DNA from 3 places in the Arthrobacter sp. 05T45 genome. Region 1 is predicted to be linked to each of the others. Evidence: riboswitches for the same ligand, from Rfam matches in the RefSeq annotation. Region 1 holds a riboswitch; each other region holds the start of a gene.
What was found. A riboswitch is a leader RNA that binds a small molecule or an ion and turns the genes downstream of it on or off. The one in region 1 is predicted to bind S-adenosylmethionine.
Positions count from the first base shown of each region.

Region 2: it holds a riboswitch for S-adenosylmethionine, as region 1 does, so the genes downstream of both, AC1DGD_RS10120 (aminotransferase class V-fold PLP-dependent enzyme) here and AC1DGD_RS15065 (DUF1737 domain-containing protein) in region 1, are expected to answer to the same signal.
Region 3: it holds a riboswitch for S-adenosylmethionine, as region 1 does, so the genes downstream of both, AC1DGD_RS08350 (bifunctional o-acetylhomoserine/o-acetylserine sulfhydrylase) here and AC1DGD_RS15065 (DUF1737 domain-containing protein) in region 1, are expected to answer to the same signal.

Region 1 is NZ_JBFTKI010000016.1:80,086-85,111, forward strand. It holds gene AC1DGD_RS15050 (glutamate--cysteine ligase 2) at 1-701, shown strand, start outside; gene AC1DGD_RS15055 (O-succinylhomoserine sulfhydrylase) at 739-1,947, opposite strand; gene AC1DGD_RS15060 (rhodanese-like domain-containing protein) at 1,948-2,367, opposite strand; gene AC1DGD_RS15065 (DUF1737 domain-containing protein) at 2,364-2,684, opposite strand; SAM riboswitch class IV at 2,697-2,810, opposite strand; gene AC1DGD_RS15070 (ATP-grasp domain-containing protein) at 3,129-4,082, shown strand; gene AC1DGD_RS15075 (aminodeoxychorismate lyase) at 4,155-5,026, opposite strand, start outside.
Region 2 is NZ_JBFTKI010000007.1:137,458-142,483, reverse strand. It holds gene aroA (3-phosphoshikimate 1-carboxyvinyltransferase) at 1-913, shown strand, start outside; gene rsgA (ribosome small subunit-dependent GTPase A) at 897-2,012, shown strand; gene hisN (histidinol-phosphatase) at 2,089-2,919, shown strand; SAM riboswitch class IV at 2,997-3,110, shown strand; gene AC1DGD_RS10120 (aminotransferase class V-fold PLP-dependent enzyme) at 3,145-4,584, shown strand; gene AC1DGD_RS10115 (class I SAM-dependent methyltransferase) at 4,665-5,026, shown strand, end outside.
Region 3 is NZ_JBFTKI010000005.1:196,991-202,016, reverse strand. It holds gene AC1DGD_RS08370 (amidohydrolase family protein) at 1-28, shown strand, start outside; gene AC1DGD_RS08365 (histidine phosphatase family protein) at 92-772, opposite strand; gene AC1DGD_RS08360 (CPBP family intramembrane glutamic endopeptidase) at 873-1,640, shown strand; gene AC1DGD_RS08355 (VOC family protein) at 1,815-2,453, opposite strand; SAM riboswitch class IV at 2,623-2,738, shown strand; gene AC1DGD_RS08350 (bifunctional o-acetylhomoserine/o-acetylserine sulfhydrylase) at 2,800-4,116, shown strand; SAM riboswitch class IV at 4,300-4,415, shown strand; gene metX (homoserine O-acetyltransferase MetX) at 4,427-5,026, shown strand, end outside.

The DNA.
Region 1 (5,026 bases):
TGCTGATAGCACTCAGCGCGAATTCCCCCTACTGGAACGGGGCCGAGACCGGATTCGAAAGCTACCGCACCCAGGCCTGGAACCGCTGGCCGGGCTCGGGTCCCACGATGATCTTCGGCAGCCTGCCCGTCTACCGCCGCGTGGTCACCCGGCTGGTCGAAAGCGGCGTCCTGATGGATGAGGGGATGGTCTATTTCGACGCGCGGCTGGCCCGACAGCATCCCACCGTGGAGATCAGGGTCGCGGATGTCTGCCTGCGGGCCGAGGATGCTGCCCTGATTGCCGTACTGGTGCGCGCCCTCGTGGAGTCGGCCGCGCGGGAATGGGACGACGGCGTCGATCCCGCCCCGGTGCCCACGCTGCTGCTGCGGATGGCCGCGTGGCAGGCCAGCAATTGCGGACTGCGCGGGGAGCTACTGGACTTCGGAACCTTCACCCCGGCCCCGGCCGCGGACGTGGTCAGGGCACTCGTGGACTTCGTGGCCCCGGTGCTTGAGGAACAGGGCGAGCTGGAACTGGCGCGCGAGGGCGTCGAGCGGATTCTGGCAGAGGGCACCGGTTCGCAGCTGCAGCGCGGCCCGTTCCGGGCCGGCGGCCTGCCCGCCGTCGTCGAGCGGGCCATCGAACTGACCACCGAGGGGCCCGTCGCCGAGGGGCCGGCAGACAATCGTTCGGCCCTGGGCCGGTTGCGCCCGGCCTGACCGGGAGCCCGCAACACTTGCGGGTGCGGCGGAAGCCCTAGACCTGCTTGAGCGCCTGGCCGAGGTCGCGGATCAGGTCCTCCACATCCTCCAGGCCCACCGAGAGCCGGACCACGCCGTCGCTGAGCCCGATCGCCGCGCGGCCTTCCGGGCCCATCGCGCGGTGCGTGGTGGTGGCCGGGTGCGTGATGAGCGTTTTGGCATCGCCCAGGTTGTTGGAGATGTCGATGATCCGCAGCGCGTCCAGGAGTGCGAACGCGGCCTGCTTCGCCGTGCGCCCGGGGGAGGGCTGCAGTTCCAGGGTGAGCACGGTCCCGCCGGCCTTCATCTGCTGCACTGCGAGCGGGTACTGCGGGTGGGACGGCAGCAGCGGGTACTTTACCCAGCCGACCGCAGGCTGTCCCTCGAGCCATTCGGCCAGCCGCAGCGCGGAGGCCGAGGAATGGTTGACGCGCAAGGCCATGGTCTCCAGGCCCTTGGTGAGCACCCAGGCGTTGAACGCAGAAAGGGCCGGACCGGTGTGCCGCATGAGCTGCTTGACGGGCCCGTCGATGAATTCCTTGGTGCCCAGGATGGCCCCGCCCAAGACGCGGCCCTGGCCGTCGATGTGCTTGGTGCCGGAGTAGACCACCACGTCCGCGCCGAGGTCGCCGCAGCGCTGGAGCAGCGGGGTGGCGAAGACGTTGTCAACCACCACCGTGGCGCCGGCCGCGTGCGCCAGTTTGCTCACGGCGGCGATGTCCACGATTTCCTGCATCGGGTTCGACGGCGACTCGAAGAACACCGCCGTGGTCGGCTCGGACAGCGCGGATTTCCACTGCTCCAGGTCCGGGCCGTCCACGAAGACCGTCTCGACACCCCAGCGCGGCAGGATTTCGTTGAGGATCACGAAGCACGAGCCGAACAGCGAGCGGGCCGCGACCACCCGGTCGCCGGCCGCCAACAGCGCGCCCAGGGCGGTGAAGACGGCGGACATGCCGGACGCCGTCGCGAAACACGCCTCCGTTCCCTCGAGCAGCCGGAGCCGCTCCTGGAACGTGGCGACGGAGGGGTTGCCGTAGCGGGAGTAGACGAAGCGCTCGTCCTCACCGGTGAAGGCGCGCTCGGCGGCGGCCGCGGACTCGTAGACGAATCCTGAGTTAAGGAAGATCGGCTCGGTGGTTTCCTGGAAGCCGGTGCGGTCAAGGCCGCCACGGACGGCCTGGGTGTCGGCCGCCCAGCCGGCGGCGTCGGGATTGAAAGTCACTTAGATCTTTCCGAGGTTGGTGGGCAGGCCGCGGTTCTTCCAGCCATTGACGGTGCGTTCGCCAAAGCGGTCGGTCTCGCCTTCGAAGCCCTCAAGGACGTTGTACGAGGTGTAGCCGGCGGCCGTCGCGGCCGTCGCGGCCGCGATCGACCGGGCCCCGGAACGGCAAAGGAACACCAGTTCGACGGCGGTGTCCTCCGGCGCCTGCTGCCTTAGCTGTTCCACGAAGTGCGGGTTCGGCGTGCCGCCGGCGAGGTTCCACTGGATGAAGAGCGGATCGTTGCGGCTCTCGCCCGCCGCCGCGGTGTCCGGGATGCCGATGTGGGCCCATTCGCCCTCGGTCCGGACATCCACCAGGATGGCTCCGGCCTCCAGCTTGGCCCACGCCTCCTGCGGGCTGAGGTCTCCGGCGTAGCTCATGCGTGGCCCGCGAAGGCCCCGTCGGCGCCAAATTCGTCGGCGTCGAGCTCATCAACCGCATTGGCCACGGCGGCGTCCGCACTGGCAATCGCGGCCGGCAGGACCAGCGCCTGCGCCACGATCACGGTGCTTCCGTTGAAGCTGGCGGCGGGGCTTCCATGCAGCACGTAGCCCTCGGCCAGGGCGGCTGACACCCGCTCGCAAAAGGCGCGGTCATCCGCTCCGGTGAACAGGCGGTAGGCCAGCCTCTCCTCACCGGGTGCGGTGCCGGGTGCGGTACCGGGTGCGGCTGTTGTGGGTATTGACGTGTCGGGCACGACGGATCTCCTCTTTCACGCTTGCAGCTCGAATTCTCGAATGCCGAGTATTCACCTGAGGCACCCCGCCGCGAAAGGGAGGGTTGCCGACCGGCCAGTCAGGGCTTGGCACCGGTTCTCATTACTCCCCAAAAACGTAACACCTGCGACGCCGGACCGCACCGCCGCCATCGTCATGTTCCGTAACCGGACCGCGGCCCGGGCGAGTAGTGGCGGGCTCCAGTTTCGGGTACAGCCCACTCGTGTCTGCCGGAACGTTTCGCCGTTTACTGGGGGGATTAGGTCCGACGAGTCGGCCGGAGCTGCAGGTGATTCGAGCAATGTGTGAATCAAGCAGTCCCGGAATCGACCCGTCTGTCCATCAACAAGCTGTCTGGGAATCGGTGGCTGGAACGGTCGGAGCCGCAGCCGCGGTCCGGCCGGTGACGGCGGAATGGAGCAATCGTGGGCCCGCGCATACTCGTTACCGGGATTACAAGCGCCGCCGGACGGGCCGTCGCGGCCCAGCTCGAAGCCCGGGGCCTCCCGTACCTCGGCTCCGACGCCCGTGCCGACACCCGCCAGGCCGGGGAGGCTCCCGCCGCCGCGGTCAGGCTCCTGCCGGCGACGAACCCGGACATGGTCCTGGACCTGCGCCGGGTGGTGGACCGCGAAGCCATCAACGTCATCATTCCGACCCTCACCGTGGAACTCCCGGTCCTGGCCGCGGCCCGCGCCGGATTCGCCCAGGACGTGCGGATCATCGTGGCCGACCCCGCCGCGGTTGCCCTCGCCAACGACCGCCTGTTCGCCACCTGGGCGCTGCAAGCGGCCGGCATCCCGGTGCCCCGGTTCGCGGTTCCGGGCGACCTCGCCGCCGCGCCGGCATCCCTCGCCGGCCTCAGCGGCCCCGTGGTGGTCAAGCCGCGGGTCTTCAAAGGCTCCCCCGGTATCCACCTGCTGGCCGGAACCGACTCCGTTAGCTGGAAGAACATGCCGGCGGGGCAACTGGTCCAGGAATTTATCCCGGGCGCCGACTATGTGTGCCTGGCGTTCGGCACCCCGGCACGCAATGCGATGGCGCCGGTGGCGGTGGTCCTCGAGAAGACCAGGACTCCGTATGGACGCGCCGGCAGCGACGAGGTCAGCCGCAGGGTGCCGGCGAACCAGGCCGGGGATGTGCGCAAGCTGGGCCTGGCCGCCGTCCGCGCGCTCGGGCTGACCGGGCCGGTCCAGGTCCAGATCCGCCGCCGCACCGACGGAACGCCCGTGGTGCTGGGTGTCTGCGCGACCCTGGGGGAGAACAGCACCTGGGCCCCGGAAATGCTCGACGCCGTGCTCGCAACGTTCATGCTCCCGGCGTTCAACCCGGCCTCGTTCCGCCTGTGCCCGGCAGTGCCCGCGGACGCCCTGGGGTGAGCGCAACACCAACGCGGGGTCAGTTACGGCCCATCCGGGGACATGGGATGGGCCGTAACTGACCCCGCGTTGCTATTCGATGGTCGCGAAGAGGGCGTTGAGTTCGGCCGTGAGCTGGCGCCGCAGTTCCGGGGTGCCGATTTCCTGCCCGTCGATGTGGTTCACCGGGGCCAGGAGCCGGATGCTGGAGATCAGCCAGACCGCGTCGGCGTCCAGCAGGTCCTTCGGCTCCAGCGGGCCGTAACCCAGCTCCCAGCCGGCGGCCTTGGCGGCGGTGAACAGGGCGCCCTGTGATGTGCCGGGCAGGATGCCGCTGTCCAGCTGGGGCGTGATGAGCCGCCGGATGGTGCGGACGCCGCCGGCGCCGTCGTCCGAGGTTTCCAGGTGGGCCAGCAGAACGGTCGACGTCGGTCCTTCCAGCACCCGGCCGTCCGCGGACGTGAAGATGACGTCGTCGGCGCCCTGCCGGTGGGCGTAGCGCAGCGCCGCCATGTTCACGGCGTAGGAAAGGGTCTTGGCGCCGAGCAGGAGCCACGGGGCGCGCTCGCCGACTTCACTGTCGTAGCCGCGGTCGAGCAGGATGACGTCGATCCCGGTCTCGCGCTGCCGCCGTCCCGCGGCGGCCGGGGCGGAGGCCTGGACCCAGCACGTGGGGGCAGCCGCGCCCTCCGGCCCGCGGGTGACAATCAGCTTCACCACCACCTCGTCCTGCGCCGCGCCGCCCGGTGCAGCCGCGGCGGGTTCCTGCCCGCGGAACTCGCAGATGGCGGTTTCCACCGCCCGCCGCCATGCATCCTCGGCGGGGATGTCCAGTTCCAGAAGCCGGGCAGAGCCGGCCAGCCGGGTCAGGTGCGCCTGGATCTTGCGGGGCCGGCCGCCGACGGCCAGGAGGGATTCGAAAACGCCGTCGCCGCGGGTGGCGCCCAGGTCCGTGGCCATCAGCT
Region 2 (5,026 bases), on a different contig from region 1:
GGCAGTCACCGCACCCGACGGCGGTCCGGCGTCGTCGTTGCCGTTCACGGTGCTCGGCTCGGGCGAGGTGCGCGGCGGCCACCTGGTCATCGATGCCAGCGCTTCGTCCCAGTTCGTTTCCGCCCTGCTGCTGGCCGGGGCGCGCTTCACCGAGGGACTCCACCTGGAGCACGTCGGCAAGCCCGTGCCGAGCCTGGACCACATCAACATGACCGTGGCCGTGCTGCGCGGCGTGGGCGTGGCGGTCGACGACTCGGTGCCGAACCACTGGGTTGTCTCCCCCGGCCCGATCCGCGCCTTCGACGTCCGGATCGAGCAGGACCTCTCGAACGCCGGACCCTTCCTCGCGGCGGCCCTGGCCACCGGCGGCACCGTGCGGATCCCGAACTGGCCTGCGGAAACCACCCAGGTGGGTGATCTCTGGCGCGGAATCCTGACCGCTATGGGCGCCACGGTGACGGTTGACGGCGGCACCCTGACCGTCAGCGGAGGCCCGGAGATCAAGGGCGGCGACTTCGACGAAACCAGCGAACTCGCCCCCACCGTTGCCGCGCTGTGCGCCCTCGCCACCGGCCCCTCACGGCTGGGCGGCATCGCCCACCTCCGCGGCCATGAAACGGACCGGCTCGCCGCCCTCGTCGCCGAAATCAACCGCCTCGGCGGCGACGCCGAAGAAACCCCCGACGGCCTCATCATCCGCCCGGCCGCGCTGCACGGCGGTGTGGTGCACAGCTACGCGGACCACCGCATGGCAACCGCCGGCGCCATCCTCGGCCTTGCCGTACCCGGCGTGGAAGTCGAGGACATCGCAGCCACGGCCAAAACCATGCCCGATTTCCCGCAACTCTGGGAAGCGATGCTGGCCCAGGGACCCGCCGCAGATGAGGACACCGCCGGTGGCACGCAGCACTGATTCCTGGGACGAGTCCGACGTCCGGATCCGGCCGAACAAGAAGGGCACACGGCCCCGCACCAAGGACCGGCCCAGCTACGACGACGCCGTCACCGGACGCATCATCACCGTTGACCGCGGCCGCTACACCGCCGTCGTCGGCGAGGGGACCGCGGACGAACGCAAGATCATCGCGGCCCGGGCCCGGGAACTGCGCCGCAACCCGGTGGTTGCCGGCGACTTCGTCTCCCTGGTCGGGGATGTCACCGGCGAGCCCGACACCCTGGCGCGGCTGGTCAGGATCCAGGACCGCAAGACGCTGCTGCGCCGCAGCGCCGACGACACGGACCCGATCGAACGTGCCGTCGTGGCCAACGCCGACCAGCTGGTGGTGGTGGTCGCCGCTGCCAACCCCGAGCCGCGGACCGGTTTCATCGACCGCGCGCTGGTGGCCGCATACGACGCCGGCATTGAGCCGCTGCTGCTCGTCACCAAGGCCGACGTCAAGGATCCCGCCGAGCTGCTGTCCAACTACCAGCACCTCGACTTCCCCGTCATCATCTCCAAGACCGCAGACTCCGCCGCTTCCGGCATCGACGCCCGCTCCGACGACGGGCTCTCCGCCCGGCTCGACAAGGACGCGGTGTCCCAGCTGCGCGACTACCTCGACGGCAAGGTCACCGTGATGCTGGGCCATTCCGGCGTCGGCAAGTCCACCATGGTCAACGCCCTGACCGGGGCCGAGCGGGCCACGGGAGGCGTGAACGCGGTAACCGGCCGCGGCCGCCACACGTCCTCCTCGGCACTGGCGCTCAAAGTCAACGATGCCCCGGCCGGCAGCTGGATCATCGACACCCCCGGCATCCGGTCCTTCGGCCTGGCCCACGTGGACCCGGACCGGATCCTGCGTTCCTTCCCGGACCTGGAACCGGGCACCGATGATTGCGAACGCGGCTGCAAGCATGACTCCACCGCCGTCAACTGCGGCGTCGACAAGTGGGTTGCGGCCGGGCACGCGGGGCCCTCGGGACCGGCCAGGCTCGCGTCCCTGCGCCGGCTGCTGGGCACGGACCCGCGGATGGAAGCGCAGGAAACCAAGGAACTGGGCACCGTCTCCTAGCCGGACCGGCAACGGGGCGGCGGCGCCGAGCCGCGGCCTCCCGCCCAGCGGCCCGGTTTGACGGTAGTTTGGAACCATGAGCCAACCCGCTTCGAGCTACAACGATGACCTGCGCCTTGCCCATGTACTGGCAGATTCGGTCGATTCCCAGACCATGAGCCGCTTCAAGGCGCTCGACCTTCGGATCGAGACGAAGCCCGACCTCACACCCGTCACCGATGCCGACAAATCCGCGGAAGAGGCCATCCGCGGCCAGCTCTCCCGGTCACGTCCGCGTGACGCGGTCCTGGGCGAAGAGTTCGGCAGCTCGGGCCACGGTTCCCGCCGGTGGATCATCGACCCGATCGACGGCACGAAGAACTTTGTCCGCGGCGTCCCGGTCTGGGCCACCCTGATCGCCCTCGTCGATGAAGGCGAGCCGGTGGTCGGCGTCGTCAGCGCGCCGGCACTGGGCAAGCGCTGGTGGGCCGCCAAGGGTGCAGGCGCCTACACGGGCCGCTCGCTCGCCGCCGCCACACGGTTGAAGGTATCCAACGTCTCCAATCTCGAGGACGCCTCGCTGTCCTACTCCAGCCTTGGCGGCTGGAAGGAACGCGGGAACCTGGACGAGTTCCTGGGCCTGACCGAGGAAGTGTGGCGGACCCGCGCCTACGGTGACTTCTGGTCGTACTGCCTCGTGGCCGAGGGCGCCGTGGACATCGCCTGCGAACCCGAGCTGAACCTCTACGACATGGCCGCCCTGGTGCCGATCGTGACCGAGGCCGGCGGCCGCTTCACCTCACTCGAAGGCGAGGACGGCCCCTTCGGCGGCAACGCCCTGGCCACCAATTCGATCCTGCACTCGGAAGTCCTCAAGCGGCTCAACCCCGGACTCGACGACCTCTTCCAGGCCCACCCGAACAACTGATCCGCGCCCGTAATAATCCGCTTCACAATCGGCGGCCGCCTTTTCCCCGGCTGCGCCGATGTCCTACGCTCGATGCAGGTCACGAGTGCCAGCGCTAAACCCCGGTTTGCTGGCCGGCAACCCTCCAGTCGCGGTGGGGTGCCCCGGGTGACGACCTGGCCGGTCCGGAACGGACCCGGCAAGCGCGGATTCCCACGGTGTGGGGTCCTGTTCGAGTGAGGTCCCATGACAACTGCCATTTTCCCCGTTGCCCCTGAATTCCATGCACGGCTTGCCCTCGCGGCCCGCCCCCTGGCAGCCGTCACCGGGGCCGAAATCCAGGCCCCGCTGATCACCGGCGGCCACGCGCGCTACGCCAACCTCGACTACGGCGCCTCCGCACCGGCCCTGTCCGTGGTCTCGGCCTACCTGAACGAAATCCTGCCGTACTACGCAAGCGTGCACCGCGGCGCCGGCTACGCATCACAGATCAGCACCTCCGTCTACGAGAACGCCCGGGACATCGTGCGGGACTTCGTGGGCGGCCGGCCCGGCGATTCCGTGATCTTCACGCGCAACACCACCGATTCCCTGAACCTGCTGGCCGGCTGCCTGCCGCTGCGCGACGGGCGGCCCGCGGGCGAGGTCCTCTACCTCGACATCGAACACCACGCCAACCTCCTGCCCTGGCAGAATGTCCCGCACCGCAGCGTCGTGGCCGCCGCCACCCTCGCGGCCACCGTGGACCGGCTGCGCGACGAACTCGCCCGCGGCGGCGTCGGCCTGCTGGCCGTCACCGGCGCCTCCAACGTCACCGGGGAGATCCTCCCGATCCGGACCCTGGCCGCACTGGCGCACGAATACGGCGCCAGGATCGTTGTCGACGCCGCCCAGCTCGCCCCGCACCGGCGGATCAATATCGCCGCGGACGACGTCGATTACCTCGCCTTCTCGGGACACAAGCTGTACGCCCCGTTCGGCGCCGGCGTGCTGGTGGGGCGGACGGACTGGCTCGACGCCGGCACCCCGCACCTGGCCGGCGGCGGCGCGGTTCGCGATGCCCGGCTCGACTCCGTCAGCTGGACCACGGGACCTGCCCGGCACGAGGGCGGCTCGCCGAACGTCCTCGGCGCGGCGGCCCTCGCCCGTGCCACCCAGGTCATTGCGGCCCTGGACCCGGAGCAGTGGCAGGCCCACGAGGACGCCATCCGGTCCTTCCTCGTCGAGGGCCTCCAGGGCATCGAGGGAGTAACCGTGCACCGGATCTTTGCCGATTCGGCTTCCGATTCTTCCTTCGCTTCTTCCACTGGAGGCGATCAGCCGGACACCGGCACGATCGGCGTCGTGAACTTTTCCGTGGAAGGCTACGACGCCGGACTGGTGGCCGCCTACCTGTCGGCCGAACACGGCATTGGCCTGCGCGACGGCCGCTTCTGCGCCCACCCGCTGCTCAAGCGGCTCGGCCTGCCCGCCGGCTCCCTGCGGGCCAGCTTCGGCCTCGGCTCACGGCTGGAGGACGCCGAACGCCTGCTGGCCGGCCTGCAGCAGCTGCGGCAGAACGGACTCGGCTGGGATTACGTGGTGGACGCGGGCCGCTGGGTGCCGGCCAACGATACCCGCAGCTATCCCCACTGGGCGCCGAACACCCCGGGCACCGCCGGCGCTGCGCCCTGCACCCTCGACTAGGCAGGATCGGGGCCCGGCGCGGGTGCGGTAAATTCGAAAGGTATCTGAAACCAGCAGGACCTTCCCGAAGGAGATCGCACGTGGCAAGCGCCGGCCCCAGGCTGCACAGCGGAGCTAGGCTCCACAGCGGACCGAAGCTGCACAGCGAGCGGCGCCAGGAACTCGGACAAAGCTTCCAGGACGGCGGGGAGCACTACGAGCGCGTCCGCCCCGGCTATCCGCAGGAGTCAGCCGACTGGCTGGTCCCGGCGGGAGCCAGGGACGCCGCGGACATTGGCGCTGGCACCGGGAAGTTCACCTCCCTTTTGGCAGTACGCGGACTGGCCACGGTGGCCGTGGACCCCTCTGCCGACATGCTTGAGCAGTTGCGCCGGACCCTGCCGGACGTCACCGCCATCGAGGGCAGCGCCGAGGACACCGGTCTCGAGCCGGAGTCCTTTGA
Region 3 (5,026 bases), on a different contig from region 1:
CGCCGGTGTAGCGCAGCCGGTCCGTTAGCCAGCCGGTCCGTTAGCGAGCCGGTCCGCTGACCCGGCTGGCTCCGGCCCCGGACGGGCCGCCCTAGAACATCATGGGCGGTGCGTCGAGGACGGTCTCGTCCACGCGCCTCTTCTCCCACTGCGTGAAGGGCTTGTCGAGCTCGTACTTGCCGTGCGAGGTGCGCAGCAGGGTGCGGACCTCGGCGTTCTCGGGGTTATTCAGGGACTCGAAATATTCCACCGACCAGTGGAACCAGCGCATGCAGAACAGCCGCATGGTCAATCCGTGCGTCACAAACAGCGCGTTCGGGGCATAGCCGGGCCGGGACCAGTGCCGGTGCAGGGTTTCCATGAAGGAAGAAATCCTGTCATACACATCGGAACCGGACTCGCCCTCGCGGAAGCGGTAGAAGAAGTGCCCGTAGGCGTTGCGGAGCTCCTTCTGGTCCTCGATGTCGCCGGCGATCTGAAAGTTGGCCCAGTCCTGTTCGCGCAGGCGCGGTTCCTCGATCACCCGCTCCACGAGCGGGCCGAGATTCAGCGCCTCGAGGGTCTGGTAGGCGCGCAGGTAAGGGGAGACGTAGACGCACACCGGGCGGCCGTCCAGCTGGCGCCGGACCTCCTCCCCGGCCGCGGTGGCCTGCTCCAGGCCCAGCGCGGTCAACGGGATCCGGTAGTCCGGAACACGGTTGTAGATCGAGGTGTCGGCATTGGCGGCAGACTGGCCGTGCCGGATCATGATGATTTTCCGGGGCGCACTCATAATCCCCAAGCATAGGGCTCCCAAAAAGCCGGGGGTGCCGGCGCGGCCGGCACCATGCGGGCACCAGCAAACTATCGGCAAGTGCAGGCAAGATAGAACCATGTTGGTTCCCTCCCGCCGTCGGCTGCGGTTCGAAGTGTTGATTGTCCTGGGGTTGTCGCTGGGGCAGTCCGCGATCTACTCCCTGGTGCAGTTGCTGGACAAGATGACCACGGCGCCGCTGGCCCAGGGGACATCCACCCTGAACCGCTCACAGAGCGCACGCGAATACTTCGACCTCACCTACCAGTTGCTGGACATCATCTTCGCCCTGGTCCCGGTGGCCCTGGTGATCTACTTCCTCACCGAGCACTGGCCGGCCGGTGAGCGCGGAACCTCGGCGTTCCGAAGGATCGGCTTCGACTTCGCCCGGCCCGGCAAGGACCTCCTGCAGGGTCTCGGACTCGCCGCGCTCATCGGCATTCCGTCCCTGGGGCTCTACGCCGCCGGCCGGGCGCTGGGGATCACGACGGCGATCATCCCCAGCGCCCTGGACGCGTACTGGTGGACCGTGCCGGTGCTGGTCCTGTCCGCGATCCGGCACGCGGTGGTCGAGGAAGTGATTGTGGTGGCGTACCTGCTGGACCGGCTCGGGAAACTGGGCTGGAGCGTGCCGGCGGCCATCGCCGCCAGCGCCCTGCTCCGCGGCAGCTATCACCTGTACCAGGGGTTCGGGCCGTTCATCGGCAACGCGGTGATGGGCGTCGTCTTCGCGCTGGTCTACACGCGGACCAAACGGGTGATGCCGCTGGTGATCGCCCACGCCATCCTGGACACCGTGGCGTTCGTGGGGTTCAGCCTGTTCGGCAAGGCCGTGGGCCTGGGCTGAGTTCCTCGCAAAGCAAGGCGGGGTCCCTTCGGGCCCATCCGGAGCCCCCGGACGGGCGCGAAGTGGCCCCGCGTTGCTTTTAGGAGCAGGCCTTAAATGATCTCGGCCGCCGTCTCCTAGGTGACATCGTTGGCACCTAAGAGATGGCGGCCGAAGCGTGGGGCGGGTGGAGCGTTAGATCGTGACCGCTCCGGAGGCGGTCTCGAAGGTGACAGAGAGGATGCCGGGAGTACCGTGCGGCGCGATCCAGTTCACGGCCACGTCTTCCAGCGGCTTTTCAACCGGTTCGCCCAGCCACTCCGTGACGCGCTCGGCCGAACCGGCAATGGTCAGTGCGGACATCTTGACATCGCTCGCGTAGGCGTTGGACGGGTGCAACTCCGGGTCGCCCTCCCACTTGAGCATGTACGGCACCTGGGGGTCGGCGATGAGCCCCAGGATGCCGATCTGCTTCCAGACCAGTTCGCGGCCATCGGGAAACTTCCGGTTGCCGTTGACGGCGGCGCGGCCGAGCCGCTCCTCGAACGGGGCCAGGTCGTCAACCTCGACGCACCAGCCCATCCAGCCGCCGCCGGCCTCGGAGCGTGCCCGGACGGCCTGGCCGAACGGGGCCTTGTCGGAGGCCGGGTGGTTCAGGACCTCCACGACTTCCAGGTACTTGTGTCCCGCGAGCGGGATAATCATGTTGCGTGTCCCGAAACGGGGGTGCACTCCACCCTTCACGGCTTCAACGCCGAGGGCAGACGCAATACGTTCAGTGGTGGCTGCCAAGCCATCGTGTTCACAGGCGTAAGAGACGTGATCCATGCGCATGCCATCATCTTGGCACTTTGTGATGGACCTCTCAGCTTAGGCTCCCCTAACCGTCATGGGACGTCCTGGGGCGCGGAACGCGGCGCCCCGGATGCTCCGTCACGGCGGCCGTCTTCATCTTCGTCACAAAGCTATCCAGGGCTCCGCCGCCATTCCTACACTGAAGTCAGGTCATGAGTGCCAGCGCACAGCCCCGGCTTGCTGGCCGGCAACCCTCGTATCGCGGTGGGGTGCCCCGGGTGAAGACCTGGCCGTCCGGCGCCCGCCGGAGGGCAAGCGCGGCGCCTGTTCCGGTTCGGGCCGAAAGCCCAGGCCGGTGCTGTGCCCAGTGACTCGAGGAGCACCAATGTCCAACGCCTGGTCCTTTGAAACCCGCCAGATCCACGCCGGCCAGGAGCCGGACAGCGCCACCGGCGCGCGTTCCCTGCCCATCTACCAGACGACGTCGTTCGTGTTCCCCAGCGCCGAAAGCGCCGCGAACCGCTTTGCGCTCGCCGAGCTCGCGCCCATCTACACCCGGATCGGCAACCCGACCCAGGACGCCGTCGAACAGCGCGTCGCCAGCCTGGAAGGCGGTCTCGCGGCGCTGCTGCTCAGCTCCGGCCAGGCCGCCGAGACGTTCGCCATCCTCAATATCGCCGAGGCCGGGGACCATGTGGTGGCCAGCCCCAGCCTCTATGGCGGAACCTACAACCTGCTCGCGCACACGCTGAAGAAGTTCGGCATCTCCGTGACCTTCGTGGCGGACCCGGACAACCTGGACCAGTGGCGGGACGCCGTCCAGCCCAACACCAAGCTGTTCTTCGGCGAAGTGGTCTCCAACCCCCGCCAGGACGTCCTGGACATCGAGGGCGTCTCCCGGGTGGCGCACGAGGCCGGCGTGCCGCTGGTTGTCGACAACACGCTCTCCACCCCCTACCTGATCCGGCCGATCGAGTGGGGCGCGGACATCGTGGTCCATTCCGCCACCAAGTACCTCGGCGGGCACGGCGCCGCGATCGCCGGCGTGATCGTGGACTCCGGCAACTTCGACTTCGGGAAGGACCCGGAGCGGTTCCCCGGCTTCAACACCCCGGACCCCACCTACAACGGCCTGGTCTACGCCCGCGACCTCGGAGCCGACGGCGCGCTGGGCGCGAACCTCTCCTACATCCTCAAGGCCCGGGTCCAGCTCCTGCGCGACCTCGGCTCCGCGGTGTCCCCGTTCAACGCCTTCCTCATCGCCCAGGGCATCGAAACGCTGAGCCTGCGCGTCGAGCGCCACGTGGCCAACGCCACGAAGGTGGCGCACTGGCTGGAGGGGCGGGACGACGTCGAATCGGTCGCCTACGCCGGGCTGCCGTCCAGCCCCTGGTACGAGCGCGGCCGCAAGTACGGGCCCAAGGGGACCGGCGCCGTCGTGGCGTTCAACATTGCCGGGGGAGCGGAGGCCGGCAAGCGGTTCGTCGATGCCCTCGAACTGCACTCGCACGTCGCGAACATCGGCGATGTCCGGTCGCTGGTGATCCATCCGGCGTCGACCACCCACAGCCAGCTCTCGCCCGAACAGCAGGTGATCGCCGGGGTGAACCCCGGACTGGTGCGGCTTTCGGTGGGACTGGAGCACATTGACGACATCCTCGCGGACCTCGACGCCGGATTCCGCGCGGCCAAGTCCGCCTAGGCCGAAGCCCACGCCGAATTTCCCCACCTTTACGGGCATGACACCGGGAATCGCCGGCACTCCGGGGCGACCCGCCAGTCACGGCTGTCAAAGGTGGGGAGTCTGCGGTGCTGACGGGTCCGGCTGTCACATGGAAGTCATAATCTTCGTCATTTCCGCACCCCGTTTCGTAGACTCGTACCAGGTCATGAGTGCCAGCGACAGCCCCGGCTTGCTGGCCGGCAACCCTCCTTTTGCGGCGGGGTGCCCCGGGTGAAGACCTGGCCTGCCGGTCAGCTGACGGCGGGCAAGCGCGAAGATAGGTCCTCACATGACGATTGCCGTCACCCGCACGGGTGTTCCCGAAACCAAACCATCCCGGACCCCTGACGGGACCGTCCAGTTCGTCAGGATCGGTGATCTGCAGCTCGAATCCGGGACTCCGTTGCCGGATGTGGTGCTCGCCTACGAGACCTGGGGGACCCTGAACGCGGACGCCTCCAACGCCGTGCTCATTGAACACGCCCTGACCGGCGATACACACGTGACCCGCGGCGAGAGCGGGGAGCCCGGCTGGTGGGAACAGCTCGCCGGACCCGGGGCTCCCGTGGACACGGACAAGTATTTCGTCGTTTCGATCAACATCCTGGGCGGCTGCTACGGATCCACCGGACCTTCCACCCCGGCCCCCGACGGGCGCCCCTGGGGATCCCGGTTCCCGCTGGTCACCCTGCGGGACACCGCCGCCGCCGAGGCGCGGCTGGCCGATGCCCTGGGCATCGGCAGCTGGTACGCGGTGCTGGGCGGCTCGCTCGGCGGCGCGCGCGCCCTTGAATGGGCCGTCACGTTTCCCGGCCGGGTCCGGCGCTGCGCCGTGATTTCCGTCGGCGCCAGCAGCACCGCCGAACAGATTGCCTTCGCGCAGGCCCAG